2 regions of the Embleya sp. AB8 genome follow, and region 2 is predicted to be linked to the other one. Evidence: predicted binding sites of a transcription regulator. Region 2 holds the regulator's gene; the other holds the start of a gene.

Region 1 (14,432 bases), on a different contig from region 2:
AGTGGAAGTGGATGGACGGCCCGAACGCCCGCTGGTTCTGGACCGCGATGGCGACGTTCGTCGCCGTGGTGTTCGGCATCCTGGGCTACCAGATCACCCGCAAGAAGCGGCACTGGTTCCACTGACGACGCCCGGACCCGGCGTGGCGAAGCGCCCCGGCGCCGACCGCGCCGGGGCGGTTCGGGATGATCGACCGGTCGCCCCGATCCGATCCGACCCAGTCCGGAGCTTGACATGATCATCGAACACGCGGACATCACCGTCACCGCCGGTCGCGAGGCCGACTTCGAGGCCGCGTTCCCGCGTGGCCGCGAGGTGCTCGCGAAGTCCGCCGGTTTCCGCTGGGCGCGCCTGGTTCGCCAGGTCGAGTCGCCCACGTCGTACCTGCTCCTGGTCGGCTGGGAGACGCTGGAGGCGCACACCGTGGGCTTTCGCGAGTCGGAGCTGTTCCCGCAATGGCGCGGCATCGTCGGCGAGTTCTTCGCGGTCCCGCCGACGATCGTGCACTACGAGAGCGACCTGACCCCGGCCGACGAGGGCTGAGCCGGCGGAGCCGAACCACCGAGGTCCCTCGTCCCGTACCGGGGCGGGGGACCTCGGCGCGTGGTGGCTCGGCTCACTCCTCCCACAGGCCCGCCACCGTCAGGTCCGGGCCGATGTCGGCCAGGGCCCGGATCGGATCCAGGGTCGGCACGACGCGGCGCGTGGCGGCGGCGTGCGCGTAGACCAGCAGGAGGTCCTCGGCCGTCCAGCGAACCGAGGGCCAGACCGCGTCGCGGCCCGGGCACAGCCGGGTCAACCGGGTGTGGAACTCGTCGAGTTCGGCCGGGTTGGGGAAGCTGCGGGCGGCCTCGATCGCGTCCCGATCGGTGCGCAGCAGCGCGTGCGCGGGCAGCACGGGCACCCGCATCACCGCGTCCGGGTCGGTTTCCGCCATGCCCATGCCGCGTGCGACCCGATGCAGCGCCGACGCCATCAACAGCGCGACGAGCAATCCGCTGTCCTCCCGCACTCCGCCGGACGGGAAGAACCGCGCCGCCCAGAAGTGTCGTTCGGTGTCCAGGTGCTCGCGCACGAGCATGCAACCGACGCCCACGCAGCTCTGCGGGAGGGTTCTGGCAGCCATGCGGCTACGTTACGTCTCCGGTGGCGCGCCATGGCGCGGTTCCGGCTATTTACGACAATGACGTGTTTCGAACCGCCCCGTTCGGCGCACCACGTCGGCGTGGGCCCGCCTCGGCCGGGCCGGCTCGGCCGGCTCGGCCGGTCCACTCGGCCCGGTCGGATCCGCCGACCGGATCCGCCCGCCGGCTCAGCCCAGTTGGATCGATCGTTTGGAGAGGCCGAACCAGAACCCGTCGATCACCTGGTTCAGGTTGCCCAGATCCTGGTGTCCGGCGCCGAGCGAGAGGAACAGCGGCGCGAGGTGCTCGGTACGCGGATGCGCCAGGCGCGCCGCCGGCGCCTTGTGGGTGAAGTCGAGCAGCGCGTCCACGTCGCCGAGCCGAAACGCCTCGTCGCCCCAGTGGTCGAACTCGGTCGACCAGGTCGGCGCCGGCGCGTCCGCCCGGGGGTCCAGGCCGCGCAGGTTGTGGGTGAAGAAGCCGCTGCCCACGATCAGCACACCCTCGTCGCGCAGCGGCGCGAGCCGCACGCCGACCCGGTACAGCTCGACCGGGTCCAGGGTGGGCAGCGACATCTGGAGCACCGGCACGTCGGCGTCCGGATACATCTCGACCAGCGGTACGTACGCCCCGTGGTCCAGGCCGCGCTCCGGTACGTCCTGCACATTCGGTCCGAGCAGCGCGCGCACCCGCGCGGCCAGCTCCGGTGCGCCGGGGGCCGGGTAGGTGACCCGATAGTAGTGCTCGGGGAAGCCGCCGAAGTCGTACACCAGCGGAATCGTCCGGGTCGCACCGAGGGCGATCGGCGCGTCCTCCCAGTGCGCGGACACCATCAGGATCGCGGTCGGCCGGGGCAGGTCGGCGGACCAGGCGGCCAGCTGGCCGGTCCACCGCACGTCGTCCGCGAGCGGCGGCGCACCGTGGCCGAGATAGAGGACGGGCATGCGCTGCGGGGTGGTCGTGTCCATGGCACCAGAATAGCAAGTAGTTCTACGTTCAACAATTGACCGGACAGACGCCGGTGCCCCGGAATCCGACCCGCGCCGCCCCCCGGAAGTAATCCGCTGGCTTGCGCCCCCGGGGTGCCACTTATCCTTGACCCCGTAATGGGAACGCCAGTAGCCACATCTCAGCTCGCCGACCTCGAGGCGCGCCTGCCCCACCTGATGCTCCGGGATCAGGACCGTCTGCGCCGGCGCCTGGACCGGACCCGGAAAAGTCGTCGGGGTCCACAGCAGGCCGCCGAGACCGAGAGCCTGATCACCGCGTTCGACGCCGCCGAGACGCGGGTCGCGAACCGGCGCGCCGCCGTGCCCGAAATCGCCTATCCCGCGGCGCTGCCGGTCAGCCAGAAGAAGGACGACATCCTCGCCGCGATCCGCGACCACCAGGTCGTCATCGTCGCCGGCGAGACCGGCTCCGGCAAGACCACCCAGATCCCGAAGATCTGTCTGGAGCTGGGCCGCGGTGTCCAGGGCCTGATCGGGCACACCCAGCCGCGCCGGATCGCCGCCCGCACCGTCGGCGACCGGATCGCCGAGGAACTGGGCGGCCAACTGGGCGATGTGGTCGGCTACAAGGTGCGCTTCAACGACCAGTCGAGCGACAGCACACTGGTCAAACTGATGACCGACGGCATCCTGCTGGCCGAGGTGCAGAACGACCGGCTGCTGCGCCAATACGACACGCTGATCATCGACGAGGCGCACGAACGCAGCCTCAACATCGACTTCCTGCTCGGCTACCTCAAACAGTTGTTGCCGCGCCGCCCGGACCTCAAGGTGGTCATCACCTCCGCGACCATCGACCCGGAGCGCTTCTCGCAGCACTTCGACGAGGCGCCGATCATCGAGGTCTCGGGGCGTACGTATCCGGTCGAGGTGCGCTATCGGCCACTGGTCGCCGAGGCCGACGAGGACGAGGACGACGAGGAGGGCGGCGGCCGGCGGCGCGCCGACGACCGCGACCAGGTACAGGCGATCAGCGACGCGGTGGACGAGCTGATCACCGAGCCGCACGGCGACATCCTGGTCTTCCTCAGCGGCGAGCGGGAGATCCGGGACACCGCCGAGGCGCTCAACAAACGCCAGTTGCGCAACACCGAGGTACTCCCCCTGTACGCGCGGCTGTCCGCCGCCGAGCAACACCGGGTCTTCCAGCAGCACACCGGGCGGCGGATCGTGCTCGCGACCAACGTCGCGGAGACCTCGCTGACCGTGCCGGGCATCAAATACGTGATCGACCCCGGTACCGCCCGGATCTCCCGGTACAGCCTGCGCACCAAGGTGCAGCGGTTGCCGATCGAGGCGATCTCGCAGGCCAGCGCCAACCAGCGCAAGGGCCGCAGCGGGCGCACCTCGGACGGGATCTGCATCCGGCTCTACAGCGAGGAAGACTTCGAGTCGCGGCCCGAGTTCACCGATCCGGAGATCCTGCGCACCAATCTGGCCTCGGTCATCCTGCAGATGACCGCGCTCGGTCTGGGCGACATCGCCGCGTTCCCGTTCGTCGAGCCGCCGGATCGGCGCAACATCAAGGACGGCGTGCAACTGCTCCAGGAACTGGGCGCGTTGGACCCGGACGAGGCGGACGTACGCAAGCGGCTGACCCCGGTCGGCCGCAAGTTGTCCCAGCTGCCGGTGGACCCGCGCCTGGCCCGGATGATCCTGGAGGCGGACCGCAACGGCGTGGTCCGCGAGGTGCTGATCATCGCGTCCGCGCTGTCCATCCAGGACCCGCGCGAGCGACCGGCCGAACACCAGCAGCACGCCGACCAGTTGCACGCGCGGTTCGCGGACAAGGAATCCGACTTCCTCGCCTACCTCAACCTGTGGAACTACATCAAGGAACAGCGCGACGAGCTGTCCTCGAGCCGGTTCCGCAAGTTGTGCAAGAGCGAGTTCCTGCACTACCTGCGCATACGCGAATGGCAGGACCTGCACAGCCAGTTGCGCTCGGCCGCCAAATCCCTCGGGATCGAGGCGAGCGGCGAGCCGCAGGAGCCGAACACGCAGCACATCCACACCGCGATCCTGTCCGGGCTGCTCTCGCACATCGGCCTGATGGACCCGGCCAAGCGCGAGTACGGCGGCGCGCGCGGTACCCGCTTCTCGGTCTTCCCCGGCTCGGCGCTGTTCAAGAAGCCGCCGCGCTGGGTGATGGCGGCCGAACTGGTGGAGACCTCGCGGTTGTGGGCCCGGATCGCCGGGCGGATCGAGCCGGAGTGGATCGAGCCGCTGGCCGGGCATCTGATCAAGCACACCTACAGCGAGCCGCACTGGGAACAGAAGATGGCCGCGGTGATGGCCTACGAGAAGGTCACCCTCTACGGTGTGCCGATCGTGGCCGCGCGCAAGGTCGGCTACGGCAAGGTCGATCCGGAGTTGTCCCGCGAACTGTTCATCCGGCACGCCCTGGTCGAGGGCGACTGGCGTACGCATCACAAGTTCTTCGCGGCCAACCGGCGACTGCTCGCCGACGTCGAGGAGCTCGAACACCGGGCCCGGCGCCGGGACATCATGGTCGACGACGAGACGCTGTTCGACTTCTACGACGAGCGGGTCCCCGCCGACGTGGTCTCCGGACGGCACTTCGACGCGTGGTGGAAGAAGGCCCACCGCACCGAGCCGGACCTGCTGAGCTTCGAGAAGTCGATGCTGATCAACGCCAAGGCGGGCGGGATCACCGAGGAGGACTACCCGAACACGTGGGTGGTCGAGGGGCTCGAACTCCGGCTGACCTACCAGTTCGAGCCCGGCTCGAACGCGGACGGGGTCACCGCGCACATCCCCGTCGCGGTGCTCAACCAGCTCACCGGCGAGGGCTTCGACTGGCAGATCCCGGGCCTACGCGAGGAGTTGGTGACCTCGTACATCCGGGCGCTGCCCAAGGGCATCCGGCGCGGTTTCGTCCCGGCACCGGACTACGCGCGGGCCATCCTGGCCCGGATCCCGGCCCGGCGTGGCTCGTTGGTGGACGCGCTGGAGCGCGAGCTGAGTCGGATGGCCGGGATGCCGGTCAAGCGCGAGACGTGGGACCTGGCGAAGGTGCCCGAGCATCTGCGGATGACCTTCCGGATCCTGGACGACGACCGGCGCACACTGGCCGAGGGCAAGGATCTGGAGGCGCTCAAGCTGCGGCTGCGCGAGCGGATGCGGGCGGCGGTGTCCGAGGCGGCGAGCACGCTGGACATCGAACGCACCGGGCTGACCGGCTGGAGCATCGGCGAACTGCCGCGCGTGGTCGAGCAGCGGCGCGGGCCGCTGGTGGTCAAGGCGTATCCGGCGCTGGTGGACGAGGGCACGTCGGTGGCGGTCCGGCTGTTCGACAGCGAGGCCGAACAACTGCGCGCGATGCGGCTCGGGACGCGGCGCCTGGTGCTGCTCAACGTGCAGTCCCCGGTCAAGCAGATCCAGGGTCGGCTGCCCAACATGGCCAAGCTGACGCTCAGTCACAACCCGCACGGGGGCATCGATCCGCTCTTCGAGGACATCCTCGCCTGCGCGACGGACATGCTGATCCGGGACGCGGGCGGCCCGGTGTGGGACGAGCCGGGCTTCGCCCGGCTGCGCGACCGGGTCAAGGCGGGGCTGCCCCGGCTGACCGAGGACACCGTGGTCAAGGTCGAGCGGATCCTGGGCGCGTCGCACAACGTGGCCGGCCGGCTGAAGACCACCCGGAGCCCGGCGCTGGCCCCGGCCCTCGCCGATCTGAAGGCGCAGTACACGGGGTTGGTACACAAGGGCTTCGTGGCCGACGCGGGCTGGCGCCGACTGCCGGACGTGCACCGCTACCTCCAGGCGATGGAGCGTCGCCTGCAACGCCTGGAGGCGGACCCGGTCCGAGACCGGGAGCGAATGTTGAAGGTCCACCAACTCCAGGCCGCCTACCGCGACCTGCTGGACCGTCAGCCCAAGGGCGCAGCGATCCCGGCCGAGGTCGCGGCGGTGCGCTGGCAGTTGGAGGAACTGCGGGTGAGCTACTTCGCCCAATCACTGGGCACCCCGCAGCCGGTGTCCGACAAACGAATCCTGAAAACGATCGAGGACTTGGCGCAGTAGCCCGGCGCCGAGTCCCGGATCCCGGATCCCGATCAAACCAGATCGTTCTTGAACAGGTCGTGGTCGGTCAGCAACTTCTCCAGGCGAGCCTGGTCGACCCGGCTGACCACGGCCTCGCTCTCCTGCCGGTCCCGCACCACCTTGGCGAGGGTGATGCTGGAGGTCACCACGTAGAGCACGCCGAGCCCGAGAAAGGCCCGGATCCACCGGTCCACCGGCAGATAGACGATCCCGATCAAAACCGCGGTCAGGGACACGCCGAAGGACAGCGCGGCCTGGACGAAGAACCCTTGAGTGTTGTTGGTGCGCAGTGGCGATGTCATGGCAACAGTCTTGCGCCGGCGGGGTGTTGCGCACATGAGTACGTGTACTCAGCCGGGAGCGGCCCCCGGCGGATGCCGGGGGCCGCGCGGATCTCACCGATGGCCGAGGTCACGGCCGGTCGGGGTCAGGCGGCTCGCCAACGGGCCCGGGGGTCACCTGCCTTCTCCGAGCAGACCATCGGCGTGCCCTTGACCGTGGTGCCATGGGCGCCGAGCGGCGTGCAGAACGCGCCGGGATGGACCGAACCGGCCTGCCCGGGGTCGGGCTTGGCGGGCGGATCCTGCTTCGGCGGGTCCTGCTTCGGTGGGTCCTGCTTCGGCGGGTCCTGACGGGGCGGGTCCTGCTTCGGCGGATCCTGCTTGGCTGGTTCCTGGGCCGCCGGCGGCTCGGGCTTCGGCGGCTCGGGCTTCGGCGGCTCGACGGTCGGCGGTGCCGAAGTCGGCGGCGCGGACGACGCGGGCGTGGTCGTCGGCGGCGTGCCGGTCGACGGAGCCGCAGGCAACGTGTCGACCGCGCCGGCTGCGGGGCGACTGGGCGTCGGGCCCGCCGACCCCTTGTCGTCGCCCGTACAACCGGACATCGCCAACAAAGCCAGCAGCGCGGCCACCCCCGCCGCCCGCCGGCCCGCTCCGCGCCATGAGCGCGCGGCTTGTGCCTTCACTTGTGCATTCTTCGGAAACCCGGGCACGACCCGAGAGGCAATGCCTCTCCGGCCCGGTCCCCCACCTGTTCCATAGGACATGCGCGCATGATGACAGGACGCAACCAAACAATCCGATCATGTGATCGAATCGAGATTCGTCGCCAACCGTCTTGTCCGCTCCTGGCCGAAAATGCTGCGCGAGCCGCCCGTCAGGGCGACTCGCGCAGCAGGTGACGGATCGTCAGGCGGCCACGGCGTGGGGGGCGTTGGCCGGTTCCAGGGCCAGTTCCAGGACCTCGCGGACGTCGGCCACCGCGTGCACGGTGAGGCGCGCGAGGATTTCCTTGGGGACGTCATCCAGGTCGGCTTCGTTGCGCTTGGGGATCAGGATCGTGGTGACCCCGGCCCGCTCGGCGGCGAGCAGCTTCTGCTTGACGCCGCCGATCGGGAGCACTCGGCCGGTCAGCGAGACCTCGCCGGTCATCGCCACGTCCGAGCGGACCGGCCGCCCGGTGAGCAGCGACACCAGCGCCGTGGTCATCGTGACACCGGCGCTCGGGCCGTCCTTGGGGACCGCGCCGGCGGGCACGTGGATGTGCACGCCGCGGTCCTTGAGGTCACCCACCGGCACCTCCAGCTCCGCCCCGCGCGAGCGCAGGTAGGACAGCGCGATCTGCGCCGACTCCTTCATCACGTCGCCGAGTTGGCCGGTCAGGGTCAGTCCCGTACCACCCGTCTCGGCGTCGGCGAGCGACGCCTCGATGTAGAGCACGTCGCCACCCGCGCCGGTGACCGCGAGCCCGGTGGCCACGCCCGGCACCGCCGTGCGCTGTTCGGCCTTGCTCAGCAGCGACTCCGGGGTGTGCCGGGGCCGGCCGAGGTAGTCGCGCAGGTCGCCCGCGTCGACCACGATCGGCAGCGGGTGTGCGTCCGCGTCCAGCGCCTGTCCGGCCGCGACCTTGCGCAACACCCGGGCGATCGAGCGCTCCAGGGTCCGCACCCCCGCCTCGCGGGTGTACTCGCCCGCCAGCAGCCGCAGCGCCTCCTCGGTGAAGGAGACCTCACTCTCGTCCAGGCCCGCCTTGTCGAGCTGACGCTTGATCAGGTGATCCCGGGCGATGACCACTTTCTCGTCCTCGGTGTAGCCGTCGAGCCGGACCAGTTCCATCCGGTCGAGCAGCGGCTCGGGGATGGTCTCCAGGACGTTGGCCGTGGCCAGGAACACCACGTCGGACAGGTCGAGTTCGACCTCGAGGTAGTGGTCGCGGAAGGTGTGGTTCTGGGCCGGGTCGAGCACCTCCAGGAGGGCCGCCGTCGGGTCGCCGCGGTAGTCCGAGCCGACCTTGTCGATCTCGTCGAGCAGGACGACGGGATTCATGCTGCCCGCCTCCTTGATCGCCCGCACGATCCGACCCGGCAGCGCGCCGACGTAGGTGCGCCGGTGACCGCGGATCTCCGCCTCGTCCCGCACCCCGCCGAGCGCGACCCGGACGAACGAACGGCCCATCGCGCGCGCCACCGACTCGCCGAGCGAGGTCTTGCCCACACCGGGCGGGCCGACCAGGGCGAGTACCGCGCCGGAGCGCCGACCGCCGACCACGCCCAGACCGCGCTCCTCACGGCGCTTGCGGACCGCCAGGTATTCGACGATGCGCTCCTTGACGTCGACCAGACCGGAGTGGTCCGCGTCCAGGATCGCGCGTGCCTCGGCGATGTCGTACGCGTCCTCGCTGCGCTCGTTCCACGGCATTTCCAGGACGGTGTCCAGCCAGGTACGGATCCAGCCGCCCTCGGGCGACGCGTCGGAGGCGTGCTCCAGCTTGTCGACCTCCTTGAGCGCCGCCGCCAGCACCTTCTCCGGCAGGTTCGCCGCCTCGACCCGGGCCCGGTAGTCCTCCTCCTCGCTGTCCGGGGTGCCGTTGAGCTCGTTGAGCTCCTTGCGCACCGCGGCCAGCTGCTGCTTGAGCAGGAATTCGCGCTGCTGCTTGTCCATGCCCTCCTGGACGTCCTTGCGGATCGTCTCCGCGACATCCAGCTCGGCCAGGTGGTCGCGGGTCCAGCCGACCACCTTGGTCAGCCGTTCGCGTACATCCACGGTCTGCAGCACGTCTATCTTCTGCTGCAGCGTCAGGTAGGGGGCGTAGCCGGAGTTGTCCGCCAGGTCGCTGGGGTCCTCCAGGGCCTGTACGTGGTCCACCACCTGCCAGGCGCCGCGCTTGCCGAGCACGGTGGTGACCAGGGCCTTGTACTCCCGGGCCAGTTCGTGGATCTGCTCGTCCGCCTCGACGTCCGGCACCCGGGTCGCCTCGACCCACAGCGCGGCGCCGGGCCCGGTGGTACCGGTGCCGATCCGCACCCGGCCCTCACCGCGCACCACCACGACCGACTCACCCCCGGGCAGCCGACCGACCTGCTCGATCACCCCGAGCGTGCCGACCGCCGGGTATTGCCCGTCGTCACGCGGAACAAGCAGCACCCGCGCCTTGCTCTCACTACGGATACCGGGTCCTCCGGACCGCCCCGCGGCGGCCCGGGCGGCATCCACCGCGGCACGGGTCTCCGCGTCGTCGAGTTCGAGCGGGACCACCATGCCGGGGAGGACGACCACGTCGTCCAGCGGAAGAACCGGCAGGGTCAGCGTCCCGATGGTCTCGCTCATGTCATACCCCTCAAGTAGCCACGGTCGAAAAACTTGCGCTGTATCGACTCAAGAAACAAGAGCCCCTCTTTGTTCCCCGCCCCTCCCCGATCCGTGTTCGCCCTGGGCGAAGCCGCGAGGAGGCCGACGGAGAGGAAGCCACCCCGGGCGCGGGCGCGGGGTGCGAAGCCACCCCGGGCGGGGCGGAGGGCGCGAAGCCACCCGGGGCAGGGGCGCGGGGCGCGAAGCCACCCGGGGCAGGGGCGCGGGGTGCGAAGCCACCCGGGGCGGGGGCGGGAGGGGCAGAGCCGCTGGGAGGCCGACAGAGGCGGAGCCGCCGCCCGGGGCGGAAGGGGCGGAGCCGCCCGGAAGCGGACGGGGCGAAGCCACCCGGAAGCGGGCGGGGTGGAGTCGCCCGAGGCAGGGGGCGGGAGGGATGGAGTCGGCGGCGGGTGGAGGGGCGAAGGGTGAAGTCGACCTGAACGTTGACGGCGGGATACCGCCAGACCGGGTCCCGGGTGGGCGGTTGTACTGGGGACGCCCCGTTGGTCGGGGGCTCACCCACACCGCCGAAAGGGACGTCATGTCCGTTATCACCGGAGCCGACGCGTGCGCGGCCGGATCGTCGTCGATCGAGGAGCAGCGGCGGGAGGGGCGGGCTCGGGAGTACTGGCCGGCGGTCGGGTGTCTGTTCCTGGGGATCTTCGCGATCGTGACCACCGAGATCCTGCCGATCGGGTTGCTCACCCCGATCGGGAACACGTTCGCGGTCTCGGACGGGACCGCCGGGTGGTTGATGACCGTGCCGGGGGTCCTGGCGGCGGTCTGCGCGCCGGTGGTGACGGTGTCCACCGGGCGGCTCGACCGGCGGACCATGCTGGTCGCGTTGATCGTGTTGCTGGCGGTGGCGAACTTCCTGGCGGCGATCGCGCCGGCGTTCTGGGTGGTGTTGGTGGCCCGGTCCCTGGTCGGCGTCGTCATCGGCGGGTTCTGGTCGATCGGGGCCGGCCTGGCGCCGCGCCTGGTCCGCCCGGCGGCGGTGGGTACGGCGACCGCGGTGATCTTCGCCGCCGTACCGGCCGGTTCCGTCCTCGGCCTGCCGGCCGGTACACAGTTGGGCGAACACATCGGCTGGCGCGCCTCGTTCGTGGTCATGGGCGTACTCGCGCTGGCCGTGTCGGCTGCCCTGCTCGTACTGCTCCCGCCGCTGCCCGCGCACCGGGTGACCCGCGCCGAGGTGTTGCGTGCGCTGCTGCGCGGCGCCGGGACCCGGATCGGCCTGGTCGCGACCTGTCTGATCGTGATCGCGCACTTCGGGGCGTACACCTACGTGACGCCGTTCCTGGAGCAGGTCACCCACGTCGACCGCGGCCTGATCGGGATCTACCTGCTGACCTTCGGGGTGGCCGGCATCGTCGGGAACTTCGTCGCGGGGGTGACGATGGCCCGGCACCTGCGCGCGACCTTCGTCACCTGCGCCGGGCTGATCGCCGCCGCCACCCTGCTGTTCCCGCTCCTGGCCCGCCGGGACGCGGGCGCGATCGGGCTGCTCGTGGTCTGGGGGCTGGCCTACGGTGCGGTTCCGGCCTGCTCGCAGACCTGGTTCGCGCGCTGCGCCCCGCAGGCCCGGGAGGCCGCGACGGTGGTGTTCACCTCCTCGTTCCAGCTCGCCCTGGCCACCGGCGCGCTCCTCGGCGGCGGCGCCGTCGACGCCACGTCCCCCGCCGGCGTGATGGTGTGCGCGGGCGCGGTGGCGCTCGCCATGGTCGCCGCCGTCTCCGTCCTCGGCGGTCCGCGCGACGACGCGGCGCAGGCGTGGTAACCCGGAGCGCGCGGCAAGGCCCGGCCGGCCGCCGGGAGCCGGCCCCGAGCGTGGGCTTGACCTCAAGTTGACTTGAACTTCTACGGTCTTCACCAGTCGCCCGGAGGAACCCCTCCCCGCGCCGACCGAAGACTCGTCACCTGCTTGGGGAATCTCATGGGCACGCACACCGACAACACCACCGCCGCCACCGCCACTTCGTACCGCCTCGCCGTGATCGTCGGCAGCACCCGCGAGGGCCGGTTCGCCCCGGTCGTATCGAACTGGTTCGCCGCCAAGGCCGAGGAGCACGGCGACTTCGAGGTGGACGTCATCGACCTGGCGCACGACCGGCTGCCCGACGTCTGGGCACCTAGGGGCAGCGAGCCGGCCGCCGTGGTCGGCGCCGTCGGCGCCCGGCTCGCCGCCGCCGACGCGTTCGTGGTGATCACGCCCGAGTACAACCACAGCTTCCCGGCCGGGCTGAAGAACATGATCGACCTGTTCCGCGGCGAATGGCAGGGCAAGCCGGTCGGCTTCGTCTCCTACGGCGGCATCTCCGGCGGCCTGCGCGCGGTCGAACAACTGCGCCTGGTCTTCGCCGAGCAGCACATGGTCACCACCCGCGACGGCCTGGCGTTCCCGATGGCCTGGGAGAGGTTCGACACCGACGGCCGGCCGACCGATGTCGCGGGCACCGACGCCGCCGCCGCGGTGATGCTCGATCAGTTGGCGTGGTGGACGGAGGCGACCCGGTCGATGCGCAGCCGCCGGCCGTACGGCGGTTGATGGCCGGCCTGCGGCCGATGCGTCCTCACGCGCCGGACGGGCTACTTGGCCTCAAACGCCGGCCGGGCTGATTTGTCCTCAAGCGCCGGACAGGCCGAGTGGCCTCAAACGCCGGCCGGGCTATAAATAGCCCGGCCGGCGTTGGGTGTTGCGTCCGCCGTATGGCATTGCGTCCGCCTTCTATACGTCCTCGTCGCGCTTCGTCACGGCGTCCGGGCCCTTGAGGGTGCCTTCTCGGGTCGGGGCCTGGTCGGCTTGCCATTCGCCGACGGCATCCGCCTCTCGGACCATGTCGACGATTCGGCGGCCGGTCAGGCCCAGGCTGACCAGGCTCAGGCCGTCGAAGAGCAGGGCCAGGGAGATGAACGTGCCGATCGCGTAGCGGCTGCTGCTGGGCCATTCGGCCAGTACCAGCAGGCCCAGGACCAGGTCGACCACGCCCACCCCGATGGTCCAGATCATCCGGGCGGACATGCTCGCGACGCCGCCCACGATGCGGAACATGCCCGCGCCGAGCAGGAGCAGTGCGACGAACAGGGTCAGCGCCTGGGCCGCCACCTCGGGGCGGCGCAACAAGACGATGCCCGCCGCGATGTTGAGCGCGGAGACCGCGACCACGAGCCAGAACGCGTTCTCCTTGCGGGCCTGGATGGCCTGCACGAAGCCGACCACACCGCCGATCAGCAACAACCAGCCGAAGAGCACCATCGTGGTGAGCGTGGCCAGGCCCGCGTAGAGCAGGCCGACGATCCCGCCGAGCACCAACACCGTGCCGAGCACGACCAACAGGCCGAAGCCGAATCCCTTGCCATTGCGCCGATGCCGGCCCCCGCCGGATTCGGCGATCGATCCCGTCACGCCCTTCGTGCTGTCCATGGGTGCCGCTCCTCGGATATGGCCACGCCCGCTGAACCGCGTGCGTGTTGACGCCTTCCCGCTGGAAAGCGGACATATCCGCAGGATCGACTATCCGCGCCGATCAGCGCCCCGGGGCCGGTGGCAACGACGGGGGCAGCGCGGACCGCACCGGGGACAGCGCCGGCGCCAGGGCCGGCCGGGTCGCGGCCATGGGTGCCGGCATCGGGGTGGGCACCGCAACGGCCCGGACCACCGGGCCGGGGCGGTCCGCCAGGCCCAGGAAGTGCCGGCGCAGTCGATACTTCTCCACCCGCCCGTTGGGCGTGCGCGGCATCCGGGTCACGATCCGTACGTACGCCGGCCGCATGTACGCGGGCAACGACTGCGCGCACCACGCGCGTAGCTCGTCGGGGTCGAGCCGGCGGCCGGGCTCCGGCTCGGCGTACAGCACCACCTCGTCCTCGTCCTCACGGTCCGCGGGCACCCCGAACACCGCGCCGTACGCGATGTCCGGATGCTGGTTGACCAGGTCCTCGATGTGGTACGCGGACACGTTCTCGCCGCGGATCCGGATCCGGTCCACGACCCGGTCGACGAAGTGCAGCAGCCCGTCGTCCTCGTCGAAGACCGCAGCGTCCCCGGTGTGGAACCACAGGTTGCGGGTGGCCTCGGCGATGCTCAGCGGGTCGTCCAGGTACTCCTGGACCAGCAGGCCGGGCAGGTGCGGGCGAATCGCCAGGTGGCCGACCACCCCGCGCGGCACCGGCCGGTCGTGCTCGTCCAGGATCGCCACCCGCGCGAACGGCAGCGGCCCGCCCAGGCAGCCCTTGCGCACGATCGAGGCGCGGGCCAGGACCGGTACGCCCAGCCGCTCGCACACCTGCTTGACCTGCGCCGGTCCCAGGCCGCGGCGCAGCGGCGCGGGGGTGCCCTCGCTCGGGTCGGTGCCCACCAGTACGGCGGCGATCGGCAGGCCGGTCTCGACCTGGCCGTAGCCGGCCACCACGGTGTCGATCCCGTACCGGCGCGCGAAGGTGTGGTGGGTCGGCGGCAGCGGCTGCATCAAGACCTTGGTCAGCGGGTTGTCGCGCTCGCCGCGCCGCTCGGGCGCACCCGAAAGCCAGCCGACCATGGTCTCGGTCAGGACCGCGCTGGTCGCCCCGGCCACCGCCACCCGGCGCCAGAAGTCGACCGG
Region 2 (14,432 bases):
GTCCTCGTATTGCTCGTCCATGGACTTCCCATCGTTTGCGTCACGGCTCGACTACAGTCAGTGTGCAGTCGAAGGGGCGGGGATGTGACGTGGCGCATTCCTTGGCGCTACTTCACGGGCGGGCGGGGGCACCGACGATTTGCCGGCGGCCTGGGACAGGATGGGGTGCATGCCGAACTTCATTCAGAAGCCCACGGTCGTCGAGGCCGCAGGCAACATCCCCAAGACCATTCGTGAGTACGTGGGCCGGGTCAACACCGGTGACCAGGCGCTCAGCATCGCGCACATGAGCAGCCCCGGTGGCTGGGAAGAGCCGGGCCAGCGGCCCGAGTTCGACGAGTACACGGTGGTCCTGCGCGGCGTGCTCACCGTGGAGTTCGAGGGTGGCGTCCAGGAGGTCGCGGCCGGCCAGGGCATCCACACGGCTGCCGGTGAATGGGTGCGCTACAGCACGAGGGGCACCGAGGGCGCCGACTACATCGCGGTCTGCCTCCCGGGCTTCGCCCCGGACACGGTCCACCGGGACGAGTAGGGCCGACCCCGGGCCCGGCGGGTGGCGGTCACCGCGACCCGCCGGGCACACCGGGCACCCTCGGGCACCCCGGGCACACCAGGCACCCCGGGTCAGATCTTCGCGGCGATGCCCGGTACGACCTTCGGCAGCGCGGTCGGGATCCAGTCGCTCGCCTTGACGAACTTGCCTGAGGCATCGACTCCGCTGCCGCCGCCACCGGACTTGGAGAACTGCAGGTAGTACCCGCCCTTGCGCATGTACATGGCGTTGCCCTTGTAGAGCGCGGCGTCCATGCCGAGCGTCGTCGTGTAGTCCTTGAACTGCATGAACTCCGGGGCCTTCTGGCCGCCGGACAGCTCACTCGCGTAGTGGCTCTGCGCCTCCGCCGGGTCGCCGGCGAACCAGATCTGCATTTGGAACTTGAGCGGGCTCAACTGGTCCTTGAGCGCTCCGTCCTCCACCGTGTACTCGCACTGTGTGCTGCGGATCGGCGGGTTCTCCCGGAGCCACTTGCCCGAGTTCGCGATCGTGCCGTACTTCTCGATCTTCCCGGCCTTGGGCACCGCGAGCCTGATCTGTTCGTCCGTGACCAGGTCGCAGGCGTCCGGCCAGGTCTTCGGGTCGGTCGTGGCCGCGAACCGGCCGCCGCTCTTGGGCGCGGGCGGTGCCGCCGGGCGCGACTCGGCGACCGATGCCGCCGCGCTCGGGGCCGGCGCGACCGCGTTCGGGTCGAAGCTCTCCAGCTTGCGGACGCTCTCGGTGGGCAGCGGCTTTTCCGACTCGTTCTTGCGGCCGTCCGTGCCGTTGATCATCAGCGCCGCGATCACCGTCGTCGCCGTGCCGCCCGCCACCACGGCAATCCAACTGATCACCTGCTTGCGGCGGTTGCGACGCGGCGGCGTGGGTGGCGGGTACGGCTGCGGGTAGCCGGGCGGGCCGTAGCCCGGTGGCGGACCGTACTGCCCGGGCGGGGGTTGCTGACCGTAGCCGCCGGGCGGCGGGTAGCCGGGATACTGGCCGGGCGGCGGGCTGTTGTACTGGCCGCTCATCTCAGTCGTCCGTCATCTTGATGTTGAGGACGCGCACCAGGGCCGGTCCGACCTTCTTGGTCCAGGCTTCGGGCGCCTCGGGGCCGCCCGCCGAGTCCTTGGTCGACGCGGTGACGTCCAAGACCACGTAGTAGCCCGTCGAGTCCGGCTTGGCGCCGCCCTGCTTGAACAGGTTCAGCTTGCCCTGCTGGCGGAACGCGCTCGGTACGAAGAGCTTGTTGGAGAGGTCCTCGAACCCTGCGTACGGGGCCGCGTCCGCCTTGGCCTTCTCGTACGCGTCCTTGACCGGTCCGGCGTCGCCGATCGCCTTGATGGTCATGGTGAGCTTGGCCGGCACGGCGGGGTCCGCGAGGTTGGGCAGCTTGAGCTTGACCGTGCACTCGAAGTTCCGGGGGGTCTTCGCGCCCTTCTTGCCTTCGCGCGAGCCGATGATGCTCGAGTCCGGAATCGCGTTCTGGATCTCCTGGTCGGAGAGCATCGTGCACGCGTCCGGCCACGTCCCGGTGTCGCCCGTGGCGCGGAACTTGGCGCCGTCGGTGAAGGCCACGCCCGGCGGCGGGGTGTAGCCGTCGGGGAACGCGACCCCGTTCTCCGCCACCGGCTGGTCGCCCTTGTCGTTCTGCTTGTTGATCGCGTCGACGATGTACGAACCGCCGACCGTGGCCACCACGCCGCCGATCACCACGCCGATCCAACCGAGGATGGGCTTGAGCCGGTTCCGGCGCGGCGGTTCGTACGGCGGCATCGGACCGCCGGGGTACTGCTGCTGGTACATCCCGGGGTGACCGTACGGCTGTTGCCCGGGCGGGCCGCCGTACTGGTTTCCCCTTGGGTTCCCGATTCGTACCATCCCCGTGCTCCTTCTGCTGCCTGTTCCGACGCTCTGTTCCAGTGCGGGTCCGGTGCCGGACCGCGGGTTACATCCGTGCCACGAGGTAGCCGATCAGCGTCGGCCCGTACTGCTTGACCGCGTCGTCGGACGGCAGCCGTGCCCCGCCGGGACCGGTCAGTCCGGCGGACATGTACAGCTCTACGTAGTAGGGACCCTTGTAGAAGTAGAGGTACGCGTCGTCGCGGAACGCCTCGTCGGTGCCCAGCTTCGTACCCAGCTCCTCGAACGTGCCGAACGGCTTGCGGGACCGGCTCTTCCTGGCGTCGCCGTAGTGGCCCTTCGCGATCGGCGGGGTGCTCACCTCGTGGAGCGTGAGCTCGATCCTGGCGTACGTCGGATACTTCGGATTGTTCGGGTCCGGCACATCGAGGGTGAACTCGCACTGGTTGTCGGCCGCGCCCGGGAAGTCGTAGGTGGCCGACACCGTCGTGTCCGACTTCCTGGACTTGACCGTGGCGCCCTTGAGCACCTTGCCGATTTGCGCGTCCGACACCATGTCGCACGCCTTCGGCCAGGTCTTCCCGTCGTTGGTCGCGTTGAATTTTGACCCGGCGTCGGCGGGCGGCGCTGCGGGGAAAACCATCGGGCGATCAAGCGGCGCCGCGCTCTGCCCCGCCGAGCCGCCCGGACCGCTCCCGCCACCGCCGGAGGCACCCGGCACGCCGGGGCCGGCGCCGGTCGGACCCGGCTTGGCGGTGTCCGAGCCGTCGTGCTTCTTGTTCAGCAGCAGGTAACCGCCGACGCCGCCCGCGATCAGGACCGCGACGACCACGACCCACAACACGAGCCGGTTGCCCCGGCGCGGCGGGGGCGGCGGGCCGTACGGGTGGCCGGGCGGGCCGTAGTAGGGGCCGGGCGGCGGGTAGCCGGGCTGCTGCGGCGGATACCCCTGTTGTTGCGGATACCCCTGCTGCGGCGCGAACCCCGGCTGCTGCTGCGGATGTTGCCCGGGTTGGCCGTAGCCGCCGCCGTACTGCCCGGGCCCGCCTTGCTGCGGCCAACCCCCGCTCACAACTTCTGCCCTACGATCGCGGCCAGGGTCGGGCCGTACTGGCGCGCCGCGGTGCCGCTCTTGAGCGGGTTGCCCTGCGAGTCCTCGAGCTGGGCATTCAGGCTGATCCACACCCGGAAGCCGTTCTTGGACATCTCCACCATGGTGCTGCTCCGGAACGCCCCGTCCACGCCGATCTTGTCGGCCGGGATGTCGTCGTACTGGTCCGGATACGGCTTCGAGGAGGTCTCGCTGCTGGTCTTCTCCTTGGCGAAGGAGACCTTCTCGTCGGCGAGCGGCTTGTAGCCGTACGAGGTGATGGTGAGCAGGACCGGGTAGTTCGAGGACTGCAGGTTCGGCAGGTCGAGCGTGATGTGGCACTCATTGTCTTTGACGTTGTTGCCGAACATGTTCGAGATCCGGCCCATGACGCTCTTGCGCTCGCGGATCGTCGCCTCGGGGATGGCCGTCTTGACCTCTTCGTCGGTGATCAGGTCACACGCCGTGGGCCAGGACTTCGGATCGACCGAGATGCCGCTGAACTTCTGCCCGGTGATCGGCGGCAGCGCGGCCGGCAGCTTCAGCTGATTGCTGATGTCGACCTTCTTCGGCCCGGCCGCCGCGGTGTTGCTCGGCGCGGCGCTCTTGCCGGTGACGACCGCCGCAGGTTTGCTCGCGTCCGCGACCGGGTCCTTCTTGTCCGTCGGGTCGCTGAAGCCGAGTACCACGACCAGCGCGGAGGCGACGACGGCGCCGGTGCCGGCGGCGATCCAGCTGCCGATCACCTTGCGGCTGCGGGCGCCGCGCGGCGGCCGGCCGTTCGGGCCCAGCGGGACCGGGTTCTGCGCGTACTGGTGGTAGTGGCCGTAGTCGCTGTACTGCGGGTACGGGTAGCCGCCGGTCTCCTGGAAGCCGCCCTGCTGCGGATAGCCACCCTGTTGTGGATAGCCGCCCTGCTGCGGATAGCCACCGGGTTGGGGGTAGCCACCAGGCTGGGGATAGCCGCCGGGCTGCGGGTAACCGTCCGGCTGTGGGTAACCACCCGACGGCGGACCCGGCTGTCCCGGCGGGCCCGGCTCTCCCTGCGGACCCGGCTGTCCCTGCGGGCCCGGTTGTCCCGGCGGCCCCGGCGGCGGGCCGGGCGGCATCGGCGGCATCGGCGGACGGCCCTGGTCGTCGCTCATCGGGAGGTCCCCCTCGGATCTCGGATTTCGCCCGGCGGTCGCCTGGCAGACATCGGCGTTCGCGTGGCAGGAATGGCATGCGTCAGGCGCGCAGACATGCTGCCATGCGCCTGGAGGGGCCGCAGAGGTCGAGGGAGTCTTTTGTGGCGACATTCACCTGAATAAGTCCCCGGCGGAGCACAACGTTTCGGTCAAGCCAAGCGTCCCTCGCGCGGATCGACGTCCCCGAACCCGCCCCTCACAGCCGATCAGGCACTAAAGTTGAGTCGGGAATACTCAAGCGATTTGACCGGTTGCACCCGACGGCTCATCCTTGAGCGACAACCACTCAACTCTTTCCGTGGAGGAAGCGAATCATGGCACGTGCGGTCGGTATCGACCTCGGTACGACGAACTCCGTCGTCAGCGTTCTGGAAGGCGGCGAGTCGACCGTCATCACCAACGCGGAGGGGTCGCGGACCACACCGTCCGTGGTTGCCTTCGCGAAGAACGGTGAGGTTCTGGTCGGCGAGGTGGCCAAGCGTCAGGCCGTCACCAACGTCGACCGGACCATCCGGTCCGTCAAGCGCCACATGGGGACCACGTGGTCCGTGGCGATCGACGACAAGAAGTACACCGCGCAGGAGATCAGCTCCCGCATCCTGATGAAGCTCAAGCGCGACGCCGAGGCCTACCTGGGCGAGAAGGTCACCGACGCGGTCATCACCGTGCCGGCCTACTTCAACGACGCCGAGCGCCAGGCCACCAAGGAGGCCGGCGAGATCGCCGGTCTGAACGTGCTGCGCATCGTCAACGAGCCCACCGCGGCCGCGCTGGCGTACGGCCTGGACAAGGCCGACGAGCAGACCATCCTCGTCTTCGACCTCGGCGGCGGCACCTTCGACGTGTCGCTCCTGGAGATCGGCGACGGCGTCGTGGAGGTCAAGGCCACCAACGGCGACAACCACCTCGGTGGCGACGACTGGGACCAGCGGGTCATGGACCACCTGGTCAAGCAGTTCCAGAACGCGCACGGCGTGGACCTGTCCAAGGACAAGATGGCCCTCCAGCGCCTGCGCGAGGCGGCGGAGAAGGCCAAGATCGAGCTGTCCTCCTCGATGGAGACCTCGATCAACCTGCCCTACATCACGGCGTCGGCCGAGGGCCCGCTGCACCTGGACGAGAAGCTCACCCGCGCCCAGTTCCAGCAGCTCACCCAGGACCTGCTCGACCGCACCAAGGTGCCCTTCCAGAAGGTCATCGAGGACGCGGGCATCCCGCTCTCGGCGATCGACCACATCGTCCTGGTCGGCGGCTCGACCCGGATGCCGGCCGTGGCCGACGTGGTCCGCGAGCTGACCGGTGGCAAGGAGCCCAACAAGGGCGTCAACCCGGACGAGGTCGTCGCCGTCGGCGCCGCTCTTCAGGCCGGTGTGCTCAAGGGTGAGGTCAAGGACGTCCTGCTCCTGGACGTGACGCCGCTGTCTCTCGGTATCGAGACCAAGGGCGGCATCATGACCAAGCTGATCGAGCGCAACACCACGATCCCGACCAAGCGTTCGGAGATCTTCACCACGGCCGAGGACAACCAGCCGTCGGTGCAGATCCAGGTGTTCCAGGGTGAGCGCGAGATCGCCGCGTACAACAAGAAGCTCGGCATGTTCGAGCTGACCGGTCTGCCGCCGGCCCCGCGCGGGCTGCCGCAGATCGAGGTCACCTTCGACATCGACGCGAACGGCATCGTGCACGTGTCCGCGAAGGACCTGGGCACGGGCAAGGAGCAGTCGATGACCATCACCGGCGGCTCGGGCCTGCCGAAGGACGACATCGACCGGATGATGCGCGAGGCGGAGGCGCACGCGGAGGAGGACCACCAGCGTCGCGAGGCCGCGGAGACCCGCAACCAGGCCGAGCAACTGGTGTACACCACCGAGAAGTTCATCAAGGACAACAGCGACAAGGTGCCGGCCGACGTCAAGACCGAGGTCGAGACGTCGCTGACCGAACTCAAGGACGCGCTCAAGGGCGAGGACCTGGCCGCGATCCGCGACGCCGCGGAGAAGGTCAGCACCACCAGCCAGAAGCTGGGCGCCGCGATGTACGCGAACACCCAGCCGGGCGCCGAGGGCGCGGCCGGTGCCGCCGGCGGCGCGGCCGGGCACACCGCCGAGGACGACGTCGTGGACGCCGAGATCGTCGACGAGGACCACCGTAAGGGTGGTGCTGCGTGACCGAAGCGAACGGCTCGAACCACGGCGCCGTCCCGGGCGACGCCCAGGACCCGGAGTCGAAGCCGGAAACCGGGGCGGCCGCTGCGGCGGCGGCCCCGGCCCCCGGGGCGGCCGAGGCGGCCGAGCTGCGCAACCAGCTCGGCGAGCGCACCGCCGACCTCCAGCGGCTCCAGGCCGAATACGCGAACTACCGCAAGCGGGTCGAGCGCGACCGCAACGTGGCGGGCGAACTGGCCGCCATCAAGGTGCTGAACGAACTGCTCCCGGTGCTCGACGACATCGGTCGGGCCCGGGACCACGGCGAACTGTCGGGTGGCTTCAAGTCGGTCGCCGAGTCGCTCGAGTCGATCGTGGCCAAGATGGGGCTGCAGAGCTTCGGCGCCAAGGGCGACCCGTTCGACCCGACGGTGCACGAGGCGCTGCTGCACTCGTACGCGACCGATGTCACCGAACCCACGTGTGTGGAGATCCTCCAGCCCGGCTATCAGGTCGGCGAGCGGATCATCCGTCCCGCGCGGGTGGCGGTCGCCGAGCCCACAGCGGACGCCGAGGGCGGTCCGGAGGAGCCGGGCGAAGCGGCCGGCAGCTGAACCGTCACCGGGAACCAGACGACGAGAAGCGGAGAGGAGGGACGCCGATGCGCGGGTGGAGTGAATCCGGAAACGGGCGCTCGGACGACGAGGGCACCCCGACCCGATCGGCGAGGGGCGCATGAGTACGAAGGACTACCTGGAGAAGGACTACTACAAGGTGCTCGGCGTCCCCAAGGACGCCGGCACCGCCGAGATCAAGAAGGCGTACCGCAAGCTCGCCGTCGAGTTCCACCCGGACAAGAACAAGGGTGACACGAAGGCCGAGGAGCGCTTCAAGGAGATCTCGGAAGCCTACGACGTGCTCGCCGACGACAAACGGCGCAAGGAGTACGACGAGGCCCGGACCCTGTTCGGCAGCGGGGGCGGCTTCCGCGGCCCCGGCGGCGGCGGGCAGGGCGGCGCCGGCGGCTTCCCGTTCGACCTCGGCGACATCTTCGGCGGCCAGCAGGGCGGCGCGGGCAACACCGGCGGCCTGGGCGACATCTTCGGCGGCCTGTTCGGCGGCGGCCGACAGACCGGCCGGCAGCAGCCCAGGCGCGGCTCGGACGTGGAGTCCGAGGTCACCCTCGGCTTCGCGGACGCGGTCGACGGCGCCACCGTGCCGATCCGGCTGACCAGTTCCGAGCCGTGTCGGCACTGCAACGGCACCGGCGCGGCGGCGGGCACCACGCCGCGGATGTGTCCCACCTGCGCGGGTTCGGGCAATGTCAGCCGCCCGCAGGGCGGCTTCGGCTTCTCCGAGCCGTGCCGCGACTGCAAGGGTCGCGGGCTGCTCGTGGACGATCCGTGCATCGTGTGCAACGGCAGCGGTCGGGCCAAGAGTTCGCGCACGATGCAGGTCCGGATCCCGGCCGGGGTCCAGGACGGGCAGCGGATCCGGCTCAAGGGCAAGGGCGCGCCCGGCGAGCGCGGCGGACCGGCCGGCGACCTCTATGTCGTCGTGCACGTCAAGGCGCACTCGGTCTTCGGACGCAAGGGCGACAACCTCACCGTCACCGTCCCGGTCACCTTCCCGGAGGCCGCGCTCGGGGCGGACGTCACCGTACCCACGCTCGGCGGCATACCGGTCACGCTCAAGCTGCCGGCGGGCACGGGCAACGGCCGTACGCTGCGCGTTCGTGGGCGGGGTGCGGCGCGCAAGGACGGCACTCGGGGCGACCTCCTGGTCACCGTCGAGGTAACGGTCCCTCAACACCTGAACGACAAGGCGCGCGAGGCGCTGGAGGCGTTCCGCGAGGCGACCGGCACACACGACCCCCGAGCCGATCTGTTGGACGCGGCGAAGGGAGCATGACATGCGACCGGGCGGCTTGACCGGCGACGGCGGCATGGGCGGGCGCGGGCGCGGCTTCGAGATCGACGAGACCTCCCCGGTCTACGTGATCTCGGTGGCCGCGCAACTGTCCGGCCTGCATCCGCAGACGCTGCGACAGTACGACCGGCTCGGTCTGGTCTCGCCGGACCGCACGGCCGGTCGCGGGCGGCGCTACTCCGCCCGGGACATCGTGCAACTGCGCGAGGTGCAGCGGCTCTCCCAGGAGGCCGGGATCAATCTGGCCGGGATCAAGCGGATCCTGGAGCTGGAGAACCAGGTGCTCGCGCTGCGCATGCGGGTGGCCGAGCTGGAGCAGGCGCTGCACGAGGCGACGGACGCGGGCGCGCGCCGCGAGGCGGCCGTACACGCCTCCTACCGGCGCGACCTGGTCCCGGTCCGGCCGCAGGTGGGCACCGCGCTGGTGGTCTGGAAGCCGCGGCGCGGGCGTTCGGACCGATCGACCGACTGACGGTTCGTCAGGACGGGTGCGGGGGCGTGGCTTCGGCCGCGCCCCCGCTTCGTGTGCGCCTACCGCAACCGGTGCGTACCGTTCCTTGATGCCGCTCAATACGCGTCAGTAGGGTCGCCGCATGAAGCCGAATCGTCGGGACGTCCTGAAGTACTCGGCCGCGAGCGCGGCACTGCTCGGAGCGGCGGCGTGCTCCGACGACGGCAAGGACAAGGGCAAGGCGGACAAGACGCCGAGCGACGCGCCCAAGTCGGGCGCGCCGACCGGCGGCGCCCCGGCGGGCGCGGCCGGCACCACCCTCGAACGCACGCTCGTGCTCGGCCCACCCGGCGCGGGCGGCTATCGCAAGATCGTCGCCGGTCCCGGTGAGCCGCACGTGCTGCGCACCGAGCTGGCCCCCGAGGCCGCGGCCGGCGACAAGGCCAAGCGGCAGGCCCTGGTCGCCTTCACCCAGCTGACCGACATCCACATCCAGGACTCCCAGTCCACCGCGCGGGTGGACTTCCTGGACCGGCACAGCGACCCGGACCAGCCGTTCGCCAAGGTGCTGCCCTTCCAGTCGGCGTATCGCCCGCAGGAGGTGCTGACCGCGCAGATAGCCGAGGCGATGGTGCAGTCGTTGAACCGGATCGGCAAGGGTCCGGCCCTCGGCGCGCCGCTCGCCTTCACCGTCTGCACCGGCGACAACACGGACAACATCCAGTTCAACGAGCTGCGTTGGTACATCGACGTGCTCGACGGCGGCAAGAAGGTCACCCCGGACTCGGGCGACCGGAACCGGTACGAGGGCCCGATGGATGCGGTCGCCTACCACGAGCGCTACTGGCATCCGGACGGCACTCCGCCCGGGAAGCCGGACGACCTGCCACGCTCGAAGTTCGGCTATCCCACGGTCCCCGGCCTGCTGGACGCATGCCGCCGGCCGTTCGACGCGACCGGCCTGAAGACCCCCTGGTACACCGCGTACGGCAACCACGACGGTCTGGTCCAGGGCAATCTGCCGGTGAGCGAGCTGCTGAGCAAGGTCGCGGTCGGCGACGAGAAGGTGCTCGACATAGCGCCGGGGCAGACCGTCGTCGCGCTCGCGCTGAGCCTGCAGAGCGGCAAGCCGGACGCGCTGGCCGCGCTGCTCGCGGGCCCCAAGCGCAAGGTCACCGCCGACCCGGATCGCCGGCTGGTCGACCGCGCGGAGACGATCCGGGAACACTTCAACACCACGGGCCTGCCCAGGGGGCACGGCTTCACCCAGCAGAACCTGGACACGGCGACCGCGTACTACACGTTCGACCAGGGGCCGGTGCGCTGTCTGGTGCTGGACACGGTCAACTCCTATGGCCTGGACTCGGGTTGCCTGGACCCGACCCAGTTCGGGTGGCTTCAGGACCAGTTGGTCAAGGGCAGTTCCAGCTATCTCGACGAGCAGGGCAAGGTGGTCGAGGGCACCGGCCAGGACAAGCTGTTCGTGGTGTTCAGCCACCACACCATCGAGACGATGACGAACAAGACCGTGCCGGCGGGTCAGCCGGCACGGATCCTGGGCCCGCAGGTGCAGGCGCTGCTGCTGCGCTTCCCGAACGTCGTGTTGTGGGTGAACGGACACACCCACGACAACAACGTGAAGCCCTACCCGCGCCCGGCGGGCAGCGCGGTCCGGGGCGGGTTCTGGGAGGTCAACACCGCGTCGCACATCGACTGGCCATCGCAGGCGCGGATCGTGGAGATCGCCGACAACAAAAACGGCACGCTCTCCATCTTCGGCACCATCGTCGACTCGGCCGGCCCGGAGTCCAACGGCGGCAAACTCGACTCGCCGCAGGCGCTGGCCGCGTTGGCCCGCGAATTGGCGGGCAACGACTGGCAGGAACGCAACCGCCCGGACCCGAAGGTGGACGGCCGCCGGGGGCGGGTCGAGGACCGCAACGTGGAACTGCTGGTGCCGGCGCCGGGGTGGCTCACGTGAGCGGGTGGTCGGCGCCGGCAATCACCGGGTGGGTCGATTTCAGCCCGTCCGGCGTTTGAGGACAGCGGGCCGCAGGCCGATCCGCGCCGGCGGCACGTGCTCACCAGACCACCGTGACCACGCGAGCGCAGCGCGACTTGGAACGTTTGACCAGTTCGCCGTTGGGCCGGTCGCTGCCCGCGACCCAGGCCATCGCCTCGCCGGCGCTGCGTCCGCCGCGCCGCTGGCGTCTGGTCAGCCGCTCGTCGCGGACCCGGTCGGTGGCGTGCACGTACCAGACCTCGGTCATCAGGCAGTAGGCGTCGGTCCAGCCGGGGGCGTCGAGGGCGAGGTAGTTGCCCTCGGTCACCACGATCCGGGTGCCGGGCCGGACCACGTGCCGCGCGGCCACCGGCTCGTGCAGCGTGCGGTCGTAGTCGGGCACATATACGTCCCGGTCCACCTCGTGCACCACCCGCGCCAGGGTGGTCGCGTAGCCCCACACGTCGAAGGTGTCCACCGCGCCCTTGCGATGCAGCCGGCCGATCCGCTTGAGCTGCACGTTCGAGAGGTGGAACCCGTCGAGCGGCACGTAGGCGGCGGTGCCCGAGCCGACCCGCTGTTCGATCGCGCGCACCAGGCGACCGGCGAGGGTGGACTTCCCGGCTCCCGGCGGACCGGCGAGACCGAGCACCACACGATCGGCCTCGGGCGCCGCCGGAATGAGCCGTACCGCCGCATCCGCGAGCGCGTCGAGTGTTTCGAGGACACCGGACACATCTGGCATGTCCGCAGTCTAGGCATCCCGGGCAGGACACGGTTGAGTGGAATAGACTCAACTTAGTTGTGGTTGTCACAGTCAAAGAGCCGTTCGGGTGCGCTATACGCGCGACACGGACGCGATGATGGCCGTGACACCGCGTGCCCGAAGCGAAGGAGTCGCACACCTCCCATGGATGCACAGAAGCTCACCACCAAGGCCCAAGAGGCCCTTTCGGTCGCCATCCGCAAGGCCGCCGCGGCGGGACACCCCCAGGTGGAGCCCGCGCATCTGCTGCTCGCCCTGCTCGAACAGCCCGAGGGAATCGCGGTACCGCTGCTCGGCGCCGCGGGCGTGGACGTACCACTCCTGAAGGTCGCGGCGGCGCAGATTTCCGACCGCCTCCCGAGCGCGTCCGGCTCAACGGTGGCCGCACCGCAGCTGGGCCGGGAAACGATGCTGGCGCTGGACGAGGCGGAGAAGCAGGCCGACAAGCTCGGCGACGCGTTCGTGTCCACGGAACACCTGCTGGTCGGGCTCGCGTCGGGGCGCTCCGGTCCGGTCGCCGAGGCGTTGCGCGAGGCGGGGGCCACCCCGCAGGCGCTGCTCGACTCCTTCAAGTCGGTGCGCGGCAGCGCGCGGGTGACCTCGCAGGACCCGGAGAGCACCTACCAGGCGCTGGAGAAGTACGGCCGGGACCTGACCCAGGAGGCCCGCGACGGCAAGCTCGACCCGGTGATCGGCCGCGACTCGGAGATCCGCCGGGTAGTGCAGGTGTTGTCCCGGCGGACCAAGAACAACCCGGTACTGATCGGTGAACCCGGCGTCGGCAAGACCGCCGTCGTGGAGGGCCTGGCCCGCCGGATCGTGGCCGGCGACGTGCCCGAGTCGCTGCGCGACAAGCGGCTGATCGCGCTCGACCTGGGCGCGATGGTCGCCGGCGCCAAGTATCGCGGCGAGTTCGAGGAGCGCCTGAAGGCGGTCCTGAACGAGATCAAGTCCAGCAACGGCCAGGTCGTCACCTTCATCGACGAGCTGCACACCGTAGTCGGCGCGGGCGCCACCGGGGACAGTTCGATGGACGCGGGCAACATGCTCAAGCCGATGCTGGCGCGCGGCGAGTTGCGCCTGGTCGGCGCGACCACGCTGGACGAGTACCGCAAGCACATCGAGAAGGACCCGGCCCTGGAGCGCCGCTTCCAGCAGGTGTTCGTCGGCGAGCCCAGCGTCGAGGACACGATCGCGATCCTGCGCGGGCTCAAGAGCCGCTACGAGGCGCACCACAAGGTACAGATCGCCGACTCGGCGCTGGTCGCCGCGGCCACCCTGTCCGACCGCTACATCACCGCACGTTTCCTCCCCGACAAGGCGATCGACCTGGTCGACGAGGCGGCGTCGCGGCTGCGGATGGAGATCGACTCCTCCCCCGTCGAGATCGACGAGCTGCAACGTTCGGTCGACCGGCTGCGGATGGAGGAGATGGCGCTGGCCAAGGAGACCGACGCGGCCAGCCGGGAGCGCCTTGAGCGGCTGCGCAAGGACCTCGCGGACAAGCAGGAGCAGCTCAGCGGGCTGACCGCGCGCTGGCAGCAGGAGAAGGCCGGGCTGAACCGGGTCGGCGAGCTCAAGGAGAACCTGGACGCGGCGCGCGGCGAGGCCGAGCGGGCCCAGCGGGACGGCGACTTCGAGACCGCCTCCAAGCTGATGTACGGCCGGATCCCGACCCTGGAGCGGGAGTTGGCCGAGGCCGCGGCGACCGAGGGCGAGCGGGGCACGGACGGCACCGCGATGGTCAAGGAGGAGGTCGGCCCGGACGACGTGGCCGACGTGGTCTCCTCCTGGACCGGCATCCCCGCAGGGCGCCTGCTCGAGGGCGAGCGCGGCAAGCTGCTGCGGATGGAGGACGAGCTGGGTCGCCGGCTGATCGGCCAGAGGGCGGCGGTGGCGACGGTCTCCGACGCGGTCCGCCGGGCCCGGTCCGGGATCGCCGACCCGGACCGCCCCACCGGCTCGTTCCTGTTCCTCGGCCCGACCGGTGTGGGCAAGACCGAACTGGCCAAGTCGCTGGCCGACTTCCTCTTCGACGACGAGCGCGCGATGGTGCGGATCGACATGTCGGAGTACGCGGAGAAGCACTCGGTGGCGCGCCTGGTCGGTGCCCCGCCCGGCTACGTCGGCTACGAGGAGGGCGGCCAGCTGACCGAGGCGGTCCGCCGCCGGCCGTACTCGGTGGTGTTGCTCGACGAGGTGGAGAAGGCCCACCCCGAGGTGTTCGACGTACTGCTCCAGGTGCTCGACGACGGGCGGCTGACCGACGGTCAGGGCCGCACGGTGGACTTCCGCAACGTGGTGTTGATCCTGACCTCGAACCTGGGCTCGCAGTATCTGGTCGACCCGACGTTGTCCCGGGAGCAGCAGCAGGACATGGTGATGGACGTGGTCCGCACCTCGTTCAAGCCGGAGTTCCTCAACCGGCTGGACGACATCGTGCTCTTCGACGCGCTCGGCACGGACGA

What was found. Region 2 encodes HspR, which represses chaperone genes until heat shock. Its sites were predicted from a motif close to TTGAGNNNNNNNNNCTCAA; they were not measured.
Region 1: lon (endopeptidase La) is a predicted target of HspR. The motif match lies at 9,844-9,862, and genes of this name have one in related genera.

What each region holds. Positions count from the first base shown of each region.
Region 1 is NZ_JBMHHY010000009.1:88,562-102,993, reverse strand. Features, by position in the region: gene ABIA38_RS14800 (peptidase) at 1-125, shown strand, start outside; gene ABIA38_RS14795 (antibiotic biosynthesis monooxygenase family protein) at 235-543, shown strand; gene ABIA38_RS14790 (hypothetical protein) at 617-1,126, opposite strand; gene ABIA38_RS14785 (dioxygenase) at 1,313-2,092, opposite strand; gene hrpA (ATP-dependent RNA helicase HrpA) at 2,231-6,184, shown strand; gene ABIA38_RS14775 (YiaA/YiaB family inner membrane protein) at 6,217-6,507, opposite strand; gene ABIA38_RS14770 (hypothetical protein) at 6,633-7,169, opposite strand; gene lon (endopeptidase La) at 7,393-9,810, opposite strand; gene ABIA38_RS14760 (MFS transporter) at 10,373-11,611, shown strand; gene ABIA38_RS14755 (NADPH-dependent FMN reductase) at 11,768-12,379, shown strand; gene ABIA38_RS14750 (HdeD family acid-resistance protein) at 12,560-13,255, opposite strand; gene ABIA38_RS14745 (AMP-binding protein) at 13,359-14,432, opposite strand, start outside.
Region 2 is NZ_JBMHHY010000002.1:125,803-140,234, forward strand. Features, by position in the region: gene ABIA38_RS03515 (hypothetical protein) at 1-21, opposite strand, end outside; gene ABIA38_RS03520 (cupin domain-containing protein) at 170-532, shown strand; gene ABIA38_RS03525 (hypothetical protein) at 625-1,563, opposite strand; gene ABIA38_RS03530 (hypothetical protein) at 1,565-2,413, opposite strand; gene ABIA38_RS03535 (hypothetical protein) at 2,481-3,467, opposite strand; gene ABIA38_RS03540 (hypothetical protein) at 3,464-4,630, opposite strand; gene dnaK (molecular chaperone DnaK) at 4,987-6,840, shown strand; gene grpE (nucleotide exchange factor GrpE) at 6,837-7,430, shown strand; gene dnaJ (molecular chaperone DnaJ) at 7,552-8,727, shown strand; gene ABIA38_RS03560 (heat shock protein transcriptional repressor HspR) at 8,729-9,217, shown strand; gene ABIA38_RS03565 (TIGR03767 family metallophosphoesterase) at 9,339-11,177, shown strand; gene ABIA38_RS03570 (nucleoside/nucleotide kinase family protein) at 11,278-11,943, opposite strand; gene clpB (ATP-dependent chaperone ClpB) at 12,109-14,432, shown strand, end outside.